Regions from separate parts of the Kitasatospora sp. NPDC001547 genome, predicted to be linked through region 3. Evidence: riboswitches for the same ligand, from Rfam matches in the RefSeq annotation. Region 3 holds a riboswitch; each other region holds the start of a gene.
What was found. A riboswitch is a leader RNA that binds a small molecule or an ion and turns the genes downstream of it on or off. The one in region 3 is predicted to bind cobalamin.
Positions count from the first base shown of each region.

Region 1 (6,084 bases), on a different contig from region 3:
TAGCCCTCGACCCGCTGCCCGTACGCCTCGCCGACCGGCCGCGCCAGCACCTTCTCGGCGCCGAACCGCACCCGGGTCGGCAGCAGGCCGAGCCCGTCGACGGCGCCCGCCTTCGACTCGACCTCGTCCACGATGGAGTGCGCCAGCATCTGGTAGCCGCCGCAGACCCCGAGGACCGGCAGTCCGGCCGCCGCCCGTGCCTTCAGGGCCGGCTCCAGGCCGCGCTCGCGCAGCCAGGCGAGGTCCGCGACGGTGGCCCGGGTGCCGGGCAGCACCACCAGGTCGGCGTCGGCCAGCTCCTCCGGCCTGGTCGCCCAGCGGACCAGCACGCCCGGCTCCTGCGCGAGCGCGTCCAGGTCGGTGAAGTTGGACAGCCGGGGGAAGCGCACCACGGCCACCCGCAGCACGTCCGCGCCGAGCGGTCCGGGCCCGTCCGTCCGGTCGACCACGGTGGACAGGTCCAGCGAGTCCTCGGCGTCCAGCCAGAGCCCGGGCAGCATCGGCAGGGTGCCCAGCACCGGACGTCCGGTCAGCTCGTGCAGCATCTCCAGCCCGGGCGCCAGCAGCCGCGAGTCGCCGCGGAACTTGTTGACGAACCAGCCCGCCACGTGCCGCTGGTCCTCCGCCGACAGCAGCGCCAGCGTCCCGTACATCGCGGCGAAGACCCCGCCGCGGTCGATGTCCCCGACCACCACCACCGGCAGGGCGGCGGCCGTGGCCAGGCCCATGTTGGCGATGTCGCGGTCGCGCAGGTTGATCTCGGCCGGCGAGCCCGCGCCCTCGCAGACCACCACGTCGTAGCGGCTGCGCAGGTCGGCCAGGCACTCCAGGGCGCGCTCCAGCAGGACGGGCTTGCGCTCGCGGTAGTCCAGCGCGCCCACCTCGGCCACCGGCCGGCCGAGCAGCACCACCTGGCTGCGGCCGTCCGCGCCGGGCTTGAGCAGCACCGGGTTCATCGCCGCCTCCGGCTCCACCCGGGCGGCCTGCGCCTGCATCGCCTGGGCGCGGCCGATCTCGGCGCCGTCGGCGGTGACGAAGGAGTTGAGCGACATGTTCTGCGCCTTGAACGGCGCGACCCGCACGCCCTGGCGGGCGAGCCAACGGCAGATCCCGGCCGTCACCACGCTCTTGCCCGCGTCCGAGGTCGTCCCCGCGACCAGCAGCGCGTTCGTCATGCCCGCCCCCTCTTCTTCATCAGCGTCCGCAGCAGGACGTGCCCCGCGACCGTCGTACCCAGTGCCAGTGCGCCCACCCGCCGGGAGAGCGCGCAGGCCCGTTCGATGTCGTCCACCGTGACCGGGCGCAGCTCCGCGCCCAGCACCGGCCGGTCCTCCACCTGCTCGCCGTACCGCAGCGTCCCGCCCAGCCGCACGCCCACCGCGCCGGCGAACGCCGCCTCGGCCTGGCCCGCGTTCGGGCTCGGGTGCGCGGAGCCGTCGCGCCGCCAGATCCGCCAGGCGGTCCGGGGTTCGGGCGCGGCGGCCACCGTCAACAGTGCCGTCAGCCGGGCGCCGGGCCAGCCCGCCAGGTCGTCCAGCCGGGCCGAGGCCCAGCCGAACCGGGCGTAGCGCGGCGAGCGGTGGCCCACCATGGCGTCCAGGGTGTTCACGGCGCGGAAGGCCAGCAGTCCGGGGGTGCCGGCCAGGGTGCCCCAGGCCAGCGCGTTCACCACGGCGTCGGCGGTGTTCTCGGCCACCGACTCGACCACGGCCCGGGCGATCTGCTGCCCGTCCAGCGCGCTCGGGTCCCGCCCGCACAGGTGCGGCAGCCGCTCCCGGGCGGCCGCGAGGTCGCCCGCGGCGAGCGAGCGGCCGATGGTGCGCGCCTCCCGGGTCAGCGAGGTGCCGCCGAGCACGGTCCAGGTCGCGGCCGCCGCCAGCGCGGCCCGGCCCAGCGGGCGCCGGCCCACCGTACGGTCCAGGGCGAGCGCGCCCGCCGCGACCGCGCCCACGCACAGCGCCGTGTACCCGGCCCCGGCGGCGCGGCCGTCGCGCCACACCCTGCGCTCCAGCCGGATCGCGGCGCTGCCGAAGACGGCCACCGGGTGGCCCCGGCGGGGGTCGGCGAAGCGGGTGTCGGCGGCGTAGCCCGCGGCGGCGCCGAGCGCGAACGCGGCGGCGCGGGTCAGCGGGCGCGGAGCGGGGGAGGCGGTGGGCGGGGTCATCGGCCGCACGGCGGAAGGCAGCTCGGAGTCCGGCCGGGCGGGGCAGCCTGCATCGCGTGCGTGTCCTCACTCAGGGTCCGCGCCCTGGATCGACGTGACGGGGGCGAGAGTCTCCTGGCTTCCGGGTCGAACGCACTCCCGGAGCCTTCCAGCGGCCGTCGACGGCCCGCCGTGGCGATGTTCCGAGCGTGCTCCCCGGTGACAGTGGCGGGACCGCGCCGGACTTCCACCGGCTTCCTCTCCATGCCTCCGTTTGGCCCCAGGATCCCATCACGGGCCCGAACCGGGAGTCAACCGAGGTCACGGAGGGGTTGGTCACACGCCGGCCCGCTGACACCCCGTGGGATCGCCCGGCACCGGCAGGCGCCGGCAGCGGCACCGGCCCGGGCGGTCGCCCTCCCGACCGTCCCCTCCTCGGGCCCGCCCGCCCGCCGCCCGCCCGCCGCCCGGGCGACCCGGACGGCCCATCCGGGTGGCCGTCCGGGTGGCCGTCCGGGCGGGGCGCCGGTGAACTGGTGCTCGAACACCGTCCGGTCCGAGAGCAACAGAGCGGGGAGCGATATGCGTTGGGGAACCGCCGCCGTCGTGGCGGCCGCCGCGGTCGGGGCCACCGCGGCCGGGGCCGCCGTGCTGGTGATCGGCCGTCGGGCCTCCGAGCGGATGGTCCGTCCGGCGCCCGCCGTCCAGGAGTCGGCGCCGGTGGTGGTCCGCGGCCTCGCCCCCGGCCGGGTCACCTTCACCCGCGGCCCCGCGAGCCTGCGCCCCGGCCGCTGGGCGGTCGAGTGGGCGGACGGCGGGCACGCGGTGGTCGAGGAGGTCCTGCACGGCGACGAACGGGGCGTCACCCGCCGGCTGGTCCGCGCCGACCGGGGCACCCTCGCCCCCGGGACCGAGGTCCGCTTCACCCCCCGGGTCCACCTCGGCGACCCCTCCGAGGCGCTCGGCCTGGCTTTCGCCGACACCGTCGCCGACGGCGAGCTCGGCGCGCTGCCCGCCTGGCGGCTCCACGGCAAGCGCGGCACCTGGGTGATCCTGGTGCACGGCCCCGGGGCCGACCGCCAGCAGACCCTCCCGGTGCTCCCCGTGCTCGACCGGCTCGGCCTGCCCGCCCTCGCCGTCACCTACCGCGGCGACCGGGGCGCCCCCGACTCCCCGGACGGGCTCAGCCACTTCGGCGAGACCGAGTGGCGCGACGTCGAGTCGGCGGTACGGCTGGCGCTCGACAGCGGCGCGGGCAAGGTGGTCCTGTACGGCTGGTCCCTCGGCGCGACCATGGTCCTGCAGACCGCGGCCCGCTCCGTCTGGTCGCACGCCGTCCGGGGCCTGATCCTCGACTCGCCGGTGCTCGACCTCCCGGCCTCCGCCCGCCGGGACGCCGCCCGGGCCGGTTTCCGGGGCGTCGCCGCAGAGCTTGGCGCCCTCGCCGCCGAGGGCCGCACCGGCGTCGACCTCGCGGACTCCGCCCGTCTCGCCGAGGGCACCGACCTGCGGGTGCCCACCCTCGTCCTGCACAGCCCGGAGGACCGGATCGCCCCCTTCGGCACCGTCGAGAAGCTGGCCGCGGCCCGCCGCGACGTGGTCAGCCTCCAGCCCTTCCCCGGCGCCGACCACGCCACCCTCTGGAACACCGCCCCGGACCGCTACACGGAACTCCTCCGCCGCTGGCTCACGCCGCTGCTGTAGCCCGGGAGCCCCCCCTCGCGCGCGCCGCGTTTTCGGCCGGGTCACGACGGTTTCCCGCCGCGCTTCCCCCCGGTCCGCGAATGGCGCTTTCTCCCGTTCCGCCCGGCGTGCACGAGAAGTCGGCCCGGCCGACTTCTCGTGCGGTGCGCTTCCCCCGCCCCGCCCGCCATCCGTCCGGAATCGGGCTGGACAGGCCCGCCGAGCACGGGCGGCGCGGATCCCCCGCGGCGAAAACCACCCCGCGGTCGGGGGCAACAATGGGCCCCGACTCGTTACCCCCCACCCGTACGCAGGGTGACCGGGCGAGCATTCCCGGCAACCGGGGGGTGACGAGTGGCATGGCCAGGTCACACGTTTCCGGCCAGGCGGTATGCCGTTGTTGCCCGATCTTGCGGAGGTGCCGCCACCGGTCGCCCGGTCGTACGGACAACCGGATGTGACAGAAGGCCGGTGCAAGGGGAAGACTGCTCGACGTGACGTCTCGGAACCCGCGCGACCGTGATGCCCCGCTCCCGCCGACGATCGGTACCGGTGCGACGGTGACCCGTCTCCCCGGAACGGCCCAACGGCCCGCCGGTGGCAGGCCGGGCGGGGCGGGTGTCCCCCGTAACGGAGTACCCCGGCGACGAGGGCCCGCTCCGGCTCCCGGGCGCGGCAGGGTTCCCGTGCCGGAGGGCTTCCCGGCACCCGCCGAGCTGGCGCCGCTGGCCCGCCGGATGCTGGTGGACGCCGTCCGGGTCGCCCGTTGGGCCGGGGAGCTGGCCGAGGTCGACAAGCGCGGCGAGCTGCTCCCGGAGGACGCCCGCGCGGCGGGCCGGGCGCTGGCCATGACGGTCGGCGCGGCCACCAAGGCCTGGGGACGGGCGCTGCTGGTGGGCCTGGTGGAGCCCCGCGACGGCGGAGCCGGCCCCGGCTGGCGCCTGCACGCCTGGGAGCACGACGACGAGGCCGTGGTGCGTGGCTGGTCGGCGCTGTTCGACGCCTGGACCCTGCTCGCCCCGGTGCCGCCCGCCGCGCTGCGCGGCGTGTTCGCCGTCCTGGCCGGGCAGGCCGTGGACCAGGCCCCGCAGCTGCTCTCCTTCCTCCACCTGGTGGACGGCCCGGTCGCCGAGAGCGAGCTGCTGGAGCTGCTGCGCCGCGGCCTGGACGAGCGCCGGGTCGGTACGGGCCTCGGCGGGCCGGGCCTGTCGCCGGTGCCGCACGCGGCCTCGGCGGTCTCTGCCGTCCGGGGCACCTGCCGCGCGCCGCAGATCGACACCCCGGCCGCGCCCTCCGACGTGGCCGCCGTCCTGGACTGGATGCTGGACGGTCTGGCGGCCGTCGGCGCCCTGGAGCGCAGGAACGACGCCGCGGAGCTGTCTCCGCTCGGCCACTGGGCGGTGCGGGCGAAGCTGGAGGAGATCTGCACGGTCGCGCAGACCGCGGCCGGGCACATCGAGCAGAGCGCCTTCGAGCTGCTGAACGCCTGTGCGGACTACTCGCCGGGCCCGGCCCGCGCCGAGTTCCGGGCCTGGGTCGCGGCCCGGCCCGCGGACCGGGCGGTGGGCGAGCTGCTGGACGCCGCCCAGGGCGACGACGCGCTGGTGCGCGGGCTGGCCTTCGAGGCGCTGCGGGTGGCCGGCGGTCCGGCCGAGCAGGCGGTGCGCGCCGCCGTGGACGAGCCGGTGCTGCGCCCCTACGCGCTGCTCTGGCTGGCGGAGCGCGCGGACGAGGGGGTCTCCCCGGCGGACGTGCTGGGCGCGGAGGACGCGGCCTGGCTCTGGGTGGACACCGCGGCCGCGGTGCTCGACCACGGCGAGACCGAGCTGCTGGTGGGCCACGTCGAGGGCGCCTCGGCGGGCGACCCGGTCCGGCTGTTCGCCCGGGCCCGGCAGTCCGGCCACCCGCGGGCGGCCTCGGTGCTGACGGCGGTCTCCGGCGTGCACCCGGACCCGGCCGTGGCCCGGGCGGCCCGCCGCTCGGCGTTCAGCGTGCACACCGGCGGCGCCTGAGTCCGCGGCCGCGGCGCCCGACCGCGACGACGCACGGGAAAGGGCCCGGAACCACCAGGTTCCGGGCCCTTCGCCGTGCGACGGCTTCGGGGATCAGCCGATCCGCGACTCCGCCCGCCGGGCGCGGACGTCGCCGACCTTCTGGCCCACCTTCCGGCGGATGACCAGCAGCGGCGCCATCGCGGCGAGCGTGATCTGGGCGAACGCGCCGACGTGCATCAGCCTGTCGCCACCGGGCAGACCGGT
Region 1 is NZ_JBIAVL010000017.1:73,032-79,115, forward strand. It holds gene ACFY0X_RS27430 (cobyric acid synthase) at 1-1,175, opposite strand, end outside; gene ACFY0X_RS27435 (cobalamin biosynthesis protein) at 1,172-2,164, opposite strand; cobalamin riboswitch at 2,272-2,405, opposite strand; gene ACFY0X_RS27440 (alpha/beta hydrolase family protein) at 2,726-3,847, shown strand; gene ACFY0X_RS27445 (hypothetical protein) at 4,513-5,838, shown strand; gene ACFY0X_RS27450 (CDP-alcohol phosphatidyltransferase family protein) at 5,932-6,084, opposite strand, start outside.
Region 1: linked by a shared signal. The riboswitch ahead of ACFY0X_RS27435 (cobalamin biosynthesis protein) and the one ahead of ACFY0X_RS08975 (HoxN/HupN/NixA family nickel/cobalt transporter) in region 3 are both predicted to bind cobalamin.

Region 2 (6,084 bases), on a different contig from region 3:
CCGGGCGAGCAGGTCCCGGCCGACCTCCGGCGGCAGGGTGCGTCCGGGAAGGCCGACCGACACCGGGACCCTCGGGGGCTGTTCGCCGTCGGCCCTGCCGTCGTGGTCGAGCAGGAAGACCGCTCCCGCGGCGACGAGGGCCCCGGCCGCGGCCAGGACGGCGGGCTTGCCGCGCAGGGCTCTGGGCAGGGCCACGGACCGCTCCTCCGGTTGCTCGCCGGCGCCGCCCCCCACGGACGCAACCGGAACACGCATGCGAAATGACTGTCCCGAGAGCCTGCCACACTCCCCCGGCCCCCGCGAACGGTCCACCGGGGCCGGAGTGTCCCGGCGGGCCGACCCGCCGGGGTCACCGGCGGCGGCGTCCCGGCAGGTCAGCCCGCCGGAGCCGGCGGGGTCCCCTGAACACCGGGCGCGGCCGAGGACGCGGCCTTGGCACGCTTGAGCAGCTGCCCCTTCACGTGCTCGGCGAACCCGGAGGCCGCCGCGGTCGCCGTGGCGTCCGGGGCGTTGCCGCCCTTCGCCGATCCCTCGACGGTGAAGTACGCGTACCGGCCCAGGCTGTTGTGGGTGCCCGTGCAGCCGGCGGCGGCGCAGAACGCCGGCGATCCGGCCGCGGGCGCGCCCTTGAGCTGACCGGCGAAGTTCTTCGTCGCGGTCTCGGCCTGGATCTTGTGGTCGAAGACCGCCACCCCGACGGTGACCGCGCTCTCACCGGACACGTACGTCGCCCGGAGCACCTGCTGGCACCCCTGGTCGCCGAGCACCTTGCCCAGCCCGCCGGTCGTGGAGTTCCCGTCCCAGCAGGGCGAGTCCAGAGCCACCACGGTCCGGTTCCAGGTGGCACCGTTGATCGTCACCTGGAGCGAGGAGAAGAGCGCTCCCGCGTCCTGCGGCGCCGGGTCGGTGGCGACCTCCCAGATCGGCTTCGACGGGTCGTCCGGCTGGCCGGGCGTGCCGGAGGCGCTCGGGTTGGCCGTCGGCGGGGTGGTGGTGGCCGTCGTGGGGCCGTTGTCCTTCTTGCCCTTGAACAGCAGCACGCCGCCGGCGGCCAGGCCGCCGACCACGGCGACCGCGGCCACCACGCCGATGACCCTCATCCGGCGACGGCGCTTGCCGTCGGCCTCGTTGCGGTCCGCCAGCGCGTCCCAGTCCGGCTCGACCCGCTGCGGCGGGACGGGCTGCTGGGGCTGCTGCTGCAGGTGCCACTGCGGCTGGGGGTTCGGCTGCGGCTGCGCGACCGGGTGCGGCTGACCGACCGGGTGCGGCTGGGGCTGCGGCTGACCGACCGGCGGGGCCGGCTGCGGCGCAGGCGCCACCGGATGCGGCACCGGAGGGATGGGCTGTGCGACCGGCTGCGCCGACGGCACGACCGGCCCGTACGAGGCGGGCGGCGGCCCGAAACCTCCACTCGGCGGCGGTACCGGACCAGGTACCACCGGCTGCTGACTCTGTGCGCCCCCCGGCCCGGCGGGAGGCGTTCCCTGCGGCCCCTGCCCAGGTACGCCAGTTCCGTCGCTCATGCGCCCAGATCGTAGGGCATCCGCATGACCACCGGTCCTCCCGGTGGCCATTCCGTATCGAAACCAGGACGCCCCGGCCCGGCTTCCGGAGTCGCCGAGGGCCATCGTCCGCCATGGTTCCGGCACGACCGGTTATCGCCCAGACACGCGGCGCCGCACTACATCTGGGGCCGCTTCAGGGAGACACCACTACATGTATGCTCACTCCTGCTGTCGATGCAGGGGAACCCGGTGCGAATCCGGGACTGCCCCGCAGCGGTGTGCGGGCGGCTCCAGCAGCCGTGCCCGCGAGTCCGAGTACCTGCCGACGGCGTGCGCCACGGCCCTCCCGCAGAGGCCGCGCCGGCACGAGCAGTACCCCTCCGGGCCTCGCGGGCGGGCCGGGGAGTCACCGTCGCGCGACGCCGTCTGCGTTCGTGCCGTGCTCCCCTGCCCCGATCGGCCCGGTGGCCCCCGATCACCGCCGCCGATCGCCGCCAGGAGAGAGCGCCTTGACCACCGCTGCCTCAGCCACCCTGCCCGCCCAGGGCTCCGGTACCGCCTTCACCGACCCGACGGTCTCCGACCCCGGCGGCGCCCTGCTGCGGCTGCTCACCGACCGCAGCACCGACCTCACCGAGGTCGACCCCGGCCACGTCGCCGCCGCCGCGCTGCGCGGCCGCCACGCCGGCTCGGACTTCGCCGAACTCCGCGGGCTGGCCGTGGACGCCGCCGCGTCGATGATCGCCGAGGACCCCCAGTACTCGAAGTTGGCCGCCCGCCTGCTCGCCCTGGAGATCGTCGACGAGGCGAACAGCCAGGGCTCGACGTCCTTCTCCGCCTCGATCGCCGTCGGCCACGCCGAGGGCCTGATCGGCGACACCACCGCGGCCTTCGTCGCCAAGCACGCCGCCGCCCTGGACGCGCTGGTCGACACCGCGGGCGACGACCGCTTCGAATACTTCGGCCTGCGCACCGTGCAGTCCCGCTACCTGCTGCGCCACCCGATCACCCGCAAGGTGATCGAGACCCCGCAGCACTTCCTGCTCCGCGTCGCCTGCGGCCTGGCGGTCGGCGACAGCGAGCAGTCGGTGCGCGAGGTGGCCGAGCTGTACGGCCTGATGAGCCGCCTGGAGTACCTGACCTCCTCGCCGACGCTCTTCAACTCCGGCACCCGGCACCCGCAGATGTCGAGCTGCTACCTGCTCGACTCGCCGCTGGACAACCTGGACTCGATCTACAACCGCTACGCGCAGATCGCCCGCCTCTCCAAGCACGCCGGCGGCATCGGCCTGTCCTACTCGCGCATCCGCTCGCGCGGCAGCCTGATCCGCGGCACCAACGGCAAGTCCAACGGCATCGTGCCGTTCCTGCGCACCCTCGACTCCTCGGTCGCCGCCGTCAACCAGGGCGGCCGCCGCAAGGGCGCGGCCTGCGTCTACCTGGAGACCTGGCACGCCGACATCGAGGAGTTCCTGGAGCTCCGCGACAACACCGGCGAAGAGGCCCGCCGCACCCACAACCTCAACCTGGCGCACTGGATCCCGGACGAGTTCATGCGCCGGGTCAACGCCAACGAGGACTGGTCGCTGTTCTCGCCGGCCGACGTGCCCGAGCTGGTCGACCTGTGGGGCGCCGACTTCGACGAGGCGTACCGCAAGGCCGAGCTGGCCGGCAAGGCCGTGCGCACCATCCCGGCGCAGACCCTGTACGCCCGCATGATGCGCACCCTGGCGCAGACCGGCAACGGCTGGATGACCTTCAAGGACGCCTCCAACCGCGCCGCCAACCAGACCGCGCTGCCGGGCCGCACGGTGCACTCCTCCAACCTGTGCACCGAGATCCTGGAGGTCACGGACGACTCCGAGACCGCCGTCTGCAACCTGGGCTCGGTCAACCTGGGCGCCCACGTGGCCTCCGGCGCCTCGGCCGCCGACCTGCTCGGCGCCATGGACTGGGAGCGGCTGGACGCCACCGTGCGCACCGCCGTCACCTTCCTCGACCGCGTGGTGGACATCAACTTCTACCCGACCACCGAGGCCGGGACGTCCAACTCCCGCTGGCGGCCGGTCGGCCTGGGCGTGATGGGCCTCCAGGACGTCTTCTTCAAGCTGCGGATCGACTTCGACTCCGCCGAGGCGAAGCAGCTGTCCACGCTGATCGCCGAGCGCATCATGCTCACCGCCTACGAGCGCTCCGCCGACCTGGCCGAGCAGCTGGGCCGCCACGAGGCGTACGGCGAGACCCGCGCCGCCCGGGGCGAGCTGCACATCGACCACTTCCCGAGCGCCGCCCCGCAGTGGGCCGACCGCTGGACGGCGCTGCGCGCCCGGATCGCCGAGACCGGCCTGCGCAACTCGCTGCTGCTGGCCATCGCGCCGACCGCGACCATCGCCTCCATCGCCGGCGTGTACGAGTGCATCGAGCCGCAGGTGTCCAACCTGTTCAAGCGCGAGACGCTGAGCGGTGAGTTCCTCCAGGTCAACCCGTACCTGGTGCGCGAGCTCAAGGAGCTGGGCGTCTGGGACCAGCAGACCCGGGACGCCCTGCGCGACGCCAACGGCTCGGTGCAGGAGCTGAACTGGCTGCCCGCCGAGGTCCGTTCGCTGTACCGGACGGCCTGGGAGCTGCCGCAGCGCGCGCTGATCGACCTGGCGGCGGCCCGCATGCCGTACCTCGACCAGAGCCAGTCCCTGAACCTGTTCATGGCGGCGCCGACCATCGGCAAGCTCAGCTCGATGTACGCCTACGCGTGGAAGGTCGGCCTGAAGACCACCTACTACCTGCGTTCGCGCCCGGCCACCCGGATCGCCCAGGCCGCGTCCGGCACCGCCCGCGCCGCCGCGCCGGCGCCCGTGCCCGTGAACAGCCCGACCCTCACCCCGGAGCAGGAGGCCGCCATCGCCTGCTCCCTGGAGAACCCCGAGTCCTGCGAGGCCTGCCAGTGATGTCCCCGTCCGAAGACCGCAAGATGCTGCTCGACCCCGGCTTCGAGCTGACCCTGCGCCCGATGCGCTACCCGTCGTTCTACGACCGGTACCGGGACGCCATCAAGAACACCTGGACGGTGGAGGAGGTGGACCTGCACTCGGACGTCGCGGACCTGGCGAAGCTCAGCGAGGGCGAGCGCCACCTCATCGGGCGACTGGTCGCGTTCTTCGCCACCGGTGACTCGATCGTCTCCAACAACGTGGTGCTGAGCCTCTACAAGCACATCAACTCCCCGGAGGCGCGGCTGTACCTGTCGCGCCAGCTGTTCGAGGAGGCCGTGCACGTCCAGTTCTACCTGACGCTGCTCGACACCTACCTGCCCGACCCGGAGGACCGCAACGCGGCCTTCGCCGCGGTGGAGAACATCCCCTCCATCCGCCAGAAGGCCCAGTTCTGCTTCAAGTACATGAACGCGGTCGACCACATCGAGTCGCTGCAGACGAAGGAGGACAGGCGGGCGTTCCTGCTCAACCTGATCTGCTTCGCGGCGTGTGTGGAAGGCCTGTTCTTCTACGGCGCGTTCGCCTACGTGTACTGGTTCCGCAGCCGGGGCCTGCTGCACGGCCTGGCCACCGGCACCAACTGGGTGTTCCGCGACGAGTCCATGCACATGGACTTCGCGATGTCGGTCGTCGACACCGTCCGCGAGGAGGAGCCCGACCTCTTCGACGACGAGATGGCCAAGCAGGTGACGGAGATGCTGGAGGAGGCCGTCGAGGCCGAGCTCCAGTTCGCCCAGGACCTGTGCGGTGACGGCCTGCCCGGCATGAACACCGCGTCGATGCGGGAGTACCTGCAGGCGGTGGCGGACCAGCGCCTCGCGCGCCTCGGCCTGCCGATCCGCTACGGGTCGACGAACCCGTTCGGCTTCATGGAGCTCCAGAACGTCCAGGAGCTGACCAACTTCTTCGAGCGCCGGGTGTCGGCGTACCAGGTCGCCGTCGAGGGCACCGTCGCCTTCGACGACGACTTCTAGGACGAGAAGAACGAACGACAGCGGTGCCCCGCACGGCCAACGGCCCGTGCGGGGCACCGCTGTCATGTCCGTCGGCGACTTGTGCCACTCAGGTCCTGCGGCACTCTCCGGCGAGAACGACGACAGCTGGAGCGTCACCCTCCACGTCGGCGACATGACCGACTGGACCGCCCGCCCGATCACCGTCACCTCCCGGCCCTGAAGTCCCCCGCCCCGCCCGGCGTTCACGCCGGGCGGGGCGGCCGCAGGTCCACGCGCGCCCGTCCGGATGAACTCCCGGGCCGCACCGGCATTCCACGCCCGCGGACGACCGAGCCCCGGCTACGGTCCGGCGCACAGCCGAACGAAAGGGGTACACCGTGGCGACGACCGGCATCCTGGACTACGAGAGCGACGCGATCGTCCAGCTCATGAACATCGCCGAGGAGGACTGGACCGAGCAGGAGCTCAAGGACGCGCTCCAGCGGGCGATCATGCTGGAGCTCTCCACCATCCCGCCCTACGCCACCGCGCTCTGGTCGATCACCGACAAGACCCAGCCCGTCCGCCGCACCATCCGCGAGATCGTCTTCGACGAGATGTCGCACTTCGGCCTGGTCTGCAACATGCTCACCA
Region 2 is NZ_JBIAVL010000003.1:358,899-364,982, reverse strand. It holds gene ACFY0X_RS07360 (glycoside hydrolase family 26 protein) at 1-195, opposite strand, end outside; gene ACFY0X_RS07355 (hypothetical protein) at 375-1,319, opposite strand; cobalamin riboswitch at 1,704-1,847, shown strand; gene ACFY0X_RS07350 (ribonucleoside-diphosphate reductase subunit alpha) at 2,039-4,450, shown strand; gene ACFY0X_RS07345 (ribonucleotide-diphosphate reductase subunit beta) at 4,450-5,469, shown strand; gene ACFY0X_RS07340 (hypothetical protein) at 5,534-5,671, shown strand; gene ACFY0X_RS07335 (ferritin-like protein) at 5,829-6,084, shown strand, end outside.
Region 2: linked by a shared signal. The riboswitch ahead of ACFY0X_RS07350 (ribonucleoside-diphosphate reductase subunit alpha) and the one ahead of ACFY0X_RS08975 (HoxN/HupN/NixA family nickel/cobalt transporter) in region 3 are both predicted to bind cobalamin.

Region 3 (6,084 bases):
GATGCGACGCGCGTGCTGGACGTACCCCTCGATGAGCTCCATGGTGTACTCACCGACCTGCGGGGTGCCCTCGTCGGGCTTGGGCTCGCGGGCGCGGGCCACCCAGTCGGCGAGGACCTGCTGCGGGTCGACCCCGCGGTGGTCGGCCTCGAAGAGGATCTGGAAGGCCCGGGTACGGGCCTTGCTGCGTGCGGCCGACACGGACTTACTTCACCCGGCCGAGGTAGCTGCCGTCGCGGGTGTCGACCTTGACCTTCTCACCGGTGGTGACGAAGAGCGGCACGGCGATCTCGGCACCGGTCTCCAGGGTGGCCGGCTTGGAGCCGCCGGTGGAGCGGTCGCCCTGGACGCCCGGCTCGGTGTGGGCGATGGTCAGCTCGACCGCGGCCGGGAGCTCGATGTACAGGACGGCGCCCTCGTTGGTGGCGACCAGGGCCTCGAAGCCCTCCAGCAGGTACTTGGCGGCGTCGCCGACGACCGACGGCTCGACGGTCAGCTGGTCGTAGGTGTCCATGTCCATGAACACGAAGTTCTCGCCGTCCTTGTACGAGAACTGCATGCCGCGCTTGTCGACGTTCGCGGTCTCGACCTTGGTGCCCGCGTTGAAGGTCTTGTCGACGACCTTGCCGGTCAGGACCTCCTTGAGCTTGGTACGCACGAAGGCCGGGCCCTTGCCGGGCTTGACGTGCTGGAACTCGACGACGGACCAGAGCTTGCCGCCCTCCAGCTTGAGGACCATGCCGTTCTTGAGATCGTTCGTGGAAGCCACGGGCGCACTAACTCCTGTATAGCTGTCAAGGAACCAAGGGTTTGCGTCCTGCCGCCCGCGGCCCCCGGGGGCCGCGGTCACAGGGCGAGGAGCTCCTTGGTGGTGATGGTGAGCAGCTCGGGCCCGCCCTCCTCGAGGGGGCGCACGACGAGCGTGTCCTCGATCCGGACGCCGCCCTTGCCCGGGAGGTGGACTCCTGGGCCGACGGTGACCGGCACGCGGCTGTCCAGTTTACCCATGTCCGCCGGGCCGAGGCGCGGCGCCTCCCGCATCTCCAGCCCGATGCCGTGGCCCACCGGGTGCGGAGAGGCCTCGGCGTGGCCGGCCGCCTCCAGGACCTGCCGGGCCGCCCGGTCGGGTACGCACTGCTCCACGCCCGGTCCGAGTGCCTCCCGCCCGGCCCGCTGGGCCCGGAAGACCAGCCGGTGCAGCTCCACCTGCCAGGGCGCCGGCGCGGCGCCGATCACGAAGGTGCGGGCGGTGGAGACGCCGTAGCCGCGGTACTGGGCGCCCATCACCACGGTCAGGAAGTCGCCCTCCTCCACCCGGCGGTCGGTCGGCTGGTGGGCGGCCTGGCCGGAGTGGCTGCCGGTGCCGACCGAGACCGGGAAGGCCGCCCGGTCGGCGCCGTGGTCGATCATCCGGCGCTCCAGCTCCATCGCCAGGTGCCGCTCGGTGCGGCCGACCAGGATCGACTCCAGCAGCTCGCCCAGCGCCTGGTCGGCGATCTCCGCGGCGATCCGCAGGTCCGCGATCTCGCGCTCGTCCTTGACCACCCGCAGCCGCTCGACCGTCTGGCCGAGGTCCACCAGCCGGGCCCCCTCGGTCAGGCCGGCCACCGCCCGGTGCCGGGTGACGGTCAGGTCGTGCTCCTCCACGGCCAGGCCCGACACCCCGGACCGCGCGGCGGCGGTCGCGGCGGCCAGTGCGGTGTCCGAGCCGGCCGCCACCGGCAGCCTGGTGACGTCCGGAGCGATCAGGTGCTCCCCGGAGTCGTCCGGCGGCAGGTCGTCCGGCAGCGCGAGCAGGGCGCGCTCCCTGGTCAGCAGCAGGCTCGCCCCGCAGGGCGCGCAGCCCGTCAGGTACCGCACGTTCGCCGCGCGGGTGATCAGCGCCGCATCGGCCCCGGCCGCACTGCAGTGCTCCCTCACCCGCTCCCGCCGCCCCGCGTACGCATCCGCCATGCGTCGAGCCTACGAACCCCCGGCCCGAAGCGCCCGCCGAGCACCCCCGGCCGAACCCCCGGTGCTCCTTGCGCGCCCCCCGCGCGACCGCGCCGTCACCTCCGGGCGCGCGCCGTGCGCCCCGCCCCCGCCCGGGGCCGTGCCGCGGCCCCGGGGACGACCCGCGGGACGGGTGCTCAGGCCTCCTGGCCCGGCGTCCAGCGCTGCTCGACCCGGGCGAGCTTCCAGTACCCGATCGCGATCGCCCAGACCAGCACGAACAGCCCGGCGATGCCGTAGCCGACGTTGTCCAGCGAGATGTCCGCGATGAACCCGGAGACCGGGTCGGTCAGGTCGAGCTTCTCGTGCAGCACCCCGACCAGCTCGATGGTGCCGATGACGAAGGCGACCGCGATCGACAGACCGGTGATGGTCAGGTTGTAGTACACCTTCCGGACCGGGTTGGCGAAGGCCCACTGGTACGCGAAGTTCATGAACGTCCCGTCCAGGGTGTCGAACAGGCTCATCCCGGCCGCGAACAGCAGCGGCAGGCAGACGATCGCGTACCAGGGCAGCCCGGAGGCCGCGCCCGAGCCGGCCATCACCATCAGGGTGACCTCGGTCGCGGTGTCGAAGCCCAGGCCCAGCACCATGCCCACCGGGAACATCTGCCCCGGTCGGGTGATCGACCGGGTCGCCCGGTTCAGCACCCGGGCCATGAAGCCGCGCGAGTCGAGGTGCGCCTCAAGCTCCCGCTCGTCGAACTGCCCGGCCCGCATCGCCCGGAACACCTTGAGGATGCCGAGCAGTGCCGCCAGGTTGAGCGCGCCGATCAGGTAGAGGAAGACGCCCGAGGTGGTCGTCCCGATCATGCCGAGCCACTTGTGGGTGGTCGACTCGTCGTCCATCAGCGTGTTCGCCAGCTGCGCGCCGCCCGCCACCAGGGCGGCCATCACGACCACCATCGAGGAGTGCCCGAGGGCGAACCAGAACCCCACCGAGACCGGCCGCTTGCCGTCCGCCATCAGCTTGCGGGTGGTGTTGTCGATCACCGCGATGTGGTCGGCGTCGAAGGCGTGCCGCATGCCGAGGGTGTACGCGGTGATACCCAGGCCCACCCCGAAGGCCTGGGTACCGACCGCGTACCGCTCGGGTGCGACCAGGAAGACGAGCGTCCCGAAGGCCACCACGTGCATGGCCAGGATCACCCCCATCAACCCGGCCGTACGGATGGTGTCCTCGCGCCGCCACCGGAAGCTCGGCAGCGCGGAGGGGGCCGTCTTCGCCCCGGTGGCGACGGTTTCGGGCAGGGTCATCTGCGGATCACGCTCCAGCACCTCGTGGAAAACCTCGTGAGATGCCGTGGCCGGTCTCCTGGCTGACGGGACGCCCGTACCCGCCTTCCCAGGCGCGCGGGGCGCCCAGTGGCTTCATGGGTACGGACGACGTTCCTCCGTGGGCGGAGGAACGACCCGATCACAGTGGCGAGGGCCGCTCCGGGCTGGGATCCCTGAGGATCCGTCACCGGTCTTCCCGAGCACCACGGCGGGGAACACCGTAGGGGCCGGGCCCCACGGGTGCAAGGCTGCGCACCTGCGCAGGTGTCCAGGATCACAGGGCGCCGCCTGCAAGAATGTCCGCATGCATCTCGTACCGGCCGACCGCGCGGGCCACCGCACCATCGACGGGCACCGGGTCTGCGAGGCCATCGCCGCGATCGGCGAGCCCGCGCACGTCCGGTCCTGGGCCGAGCGGTTCTCGCTGCTCGCCGACCCCGGGCGGCTCGCCCTGCTGCTCGCCCTCCACCGGGCCGGCCCGCTCGCCGTCACCGACCTCGCGGTCGCCACCGGCATGCGCGACCCCGCCGTCTCCCAGGCCCTGCGGCTGCTCCGCACGGCCGGCGTGGTGACCGGCGACCGGGACGGACGGGTGGTGCGCTACCGGCTCGTGGACGAGGCCATGCGCCCCCTCCTCGACGAGTGCACCGCCGCCGAGCACCACGAGCCCACCGCGGCCGCCGGCTGACACCCGCAAACCCCGGCCGGGACCGGGCCCGACCAGTACGATCATGGTGTGCCGTCCCATCCCCACGTCTGGCCCGCCGACCGCTGGAACACCCGACCGGTCAGGGCCCGCGTGCTGGCGGTCGCCCGCACCCTCACCTCGGCCACCCGGGTCCTGGACGTCCTCACCCTGCTGAGCCCGGACGGCATCGAGCGGTACTTCACCGTCAACCCCGGCTCCGCCTTCGCCGACCGCGCCCTGGACGAGTACCTGCGCGGCCTGCCCGGCTTCACCGTGCTGGACTGGGAGGACGCCGTCCGCCGCCGCTTCGACCTGGCCGTCGCCTGCGCCGTCCACTCCTCCATGCACCGCCTGGACGCCCGCCTCGTCGTCCTCCCGCACGGCGCCGGCTACAACCGCCTGGTCACCGAGTCGACCGGCGACACGGTCACCGCCGCCGGCCTGTCCCGCAACGAACTCACCCACCGCGGACGGGTGTTCGTGGACGTCCTCGGCCTTTCCCACCCCGAGCAGCTGGACCGGCTGCGGGACTCCTGCCCCGAGGCGCTGGACGTCGCCCGGGTCGTCGGCGACCCGTGCTTCGACCGGATGCTCGGCAGCCGGCGCTCCCGCGACGGCTACCGCGCCGCGCTCGGCGCCACCTGCGGCCGACGGCTCGTCGTCGTCAGCTCCACCTGGAGCGAGCACTCGTTATTCGGCCGCCGCCCCGACCTCCCCCAGCGGCTGGTCCGCCGGCTCCCCGCCGACGAGTACACGGTGGCCGTCGTCCTGCACCCCAACGTCTGGAGCCGCCACGACCCCGAGGCGCTGCTCGACGGCGCCCGCCGGATGGGCCTGCGCCTGATCCCGCCCCACCAGGGCTGGCAGGCCGCGCTCGTCGCCGCCGACTGCGTGATCGGCGACCACGGCTCGGTCACCGTCTACGGCGCCGCCCTGGAGCGCCCCACCGTGCTCGTCGCCACCGGCGCCGCCGAACTCGACCCGCGCTCCCCCGGCTACGCCTTCGGCCAGGCCGCGCCCGTCCTCGACCCGGACGGGGACCTCGCCGCCCAGCTCGAACTGGCCCTGGCCCAGGACCCGGCCGGCCTGAGCGGCGTCACCGGCCGCTCACTCGCCCACCGCGGCGAGTCCGCCCGGCTGCTGCGCCCGCTGCTCTACTCCTTCCTGGACGGACTGGACGAACCCGGGGACGAGCCGGCCCTGCCGCCCTACCCCAGGCCGCTCCCCGCGACCACCGAGGGGCCCACCGCGTACGACGTCGAGGGCAGCAGCGACGGCACCGAGGTCAGCCTCCGGCGCTACCCCTTCGCCCCGGACGGCCACCCCCCGCGCGGCTTCCACGCCCTCACCGACGAGCACCCGGGCGACGCCCTGCGCTACACCGCCGAGGTCCTCGCCCGCACCGAGGCCCACGCCGAACGCCCGGCCACCCGCTGGCTCGCCGACACCGCCGCCGAACTCCCCGGCCTGGCCGTCGCGGTGGCCGCCCTCGGCCCGGCCCGCCACCTGCTGCGGCTGCGCACCGGCCTGCTGCTGGAGGCCCGCGCCGAACCGGACTGGGACCGCCCCGACCCCGGCATCGACCCGCTGCTGCTCGGCTCCGCCGTCGCCACCTGGCTCGCCGACGGCGGCGAGCCGGCCGGCCTCGCCGAGCACGGGCTCACCGTCCGCACCGGCGAGCACCGCGCCCGGGTGTCGTTCCGTACCAGGTCGTAGCCGTACCGGTCCCTCGGCCCGTCCCGGGTCCTGGCCGTACCGGGGTCCTACTCCGACAGCTCCCGCAGCCGCGCCCGGCTGCGCTCGGCCAGCTCCGCGTCGTCCAGCTCCTCGGCGAGGGAGACGATCAGGGTGTGCGCCTGCGCCTCCTTGGCGTACTGGCTGCGCTCCCTGGCCTGCCGGGCGCAGTCGTCCGCGTGGGCGACGGCGAGGTCCAGCTGTCCGAGGGCCCGGTGCGCCCTGGCGCGGACCAGCGGCAGCTTCATCAGCATGTCGTCGTCCCCGGTCCGCCCGGCGTGAGCCGTGGCCTCGGCCAGCAGGGCCAGCGCCTGCTCCGGACGGCCGTCGGCGATCAGCGCCTGCGCCAGGTTGTAGCTCTGGACGATCTCGCCGTGGTCGTCGCCCCGGTTC
Region 3 is NZ_JBIAVL010000004.1:126,226-132,309, reverse strand. It holds gene nusB (transcription antitermination factor NusB) at 1-201, opposite strand, end outside; gene efp (elongation factor P) at 206-769, opposite strand; gene ACFY0X_RS08980 (M24 family metallopeptidase) at 847-1,953, opposite strand; gene ACFY0X_RS08975 (HoxN/HupN/NixA family nickel/cobalt transporter) at 2,130-3,248, opposite strand; cobalamin riboswitch at 3,279-3,492, opposite strand; gene ACFY0X_RS08970 (ArsR/SmtB family transcription factor) at 3,574-3,957, shown strand; gene ACFY0X_RS08965 (hypothetical protein) at 4,006-5,673, shown strand; gene ACFY0X_RS08960 (hypothetical protein) at 5,721-6,084, opposite strand, start outside.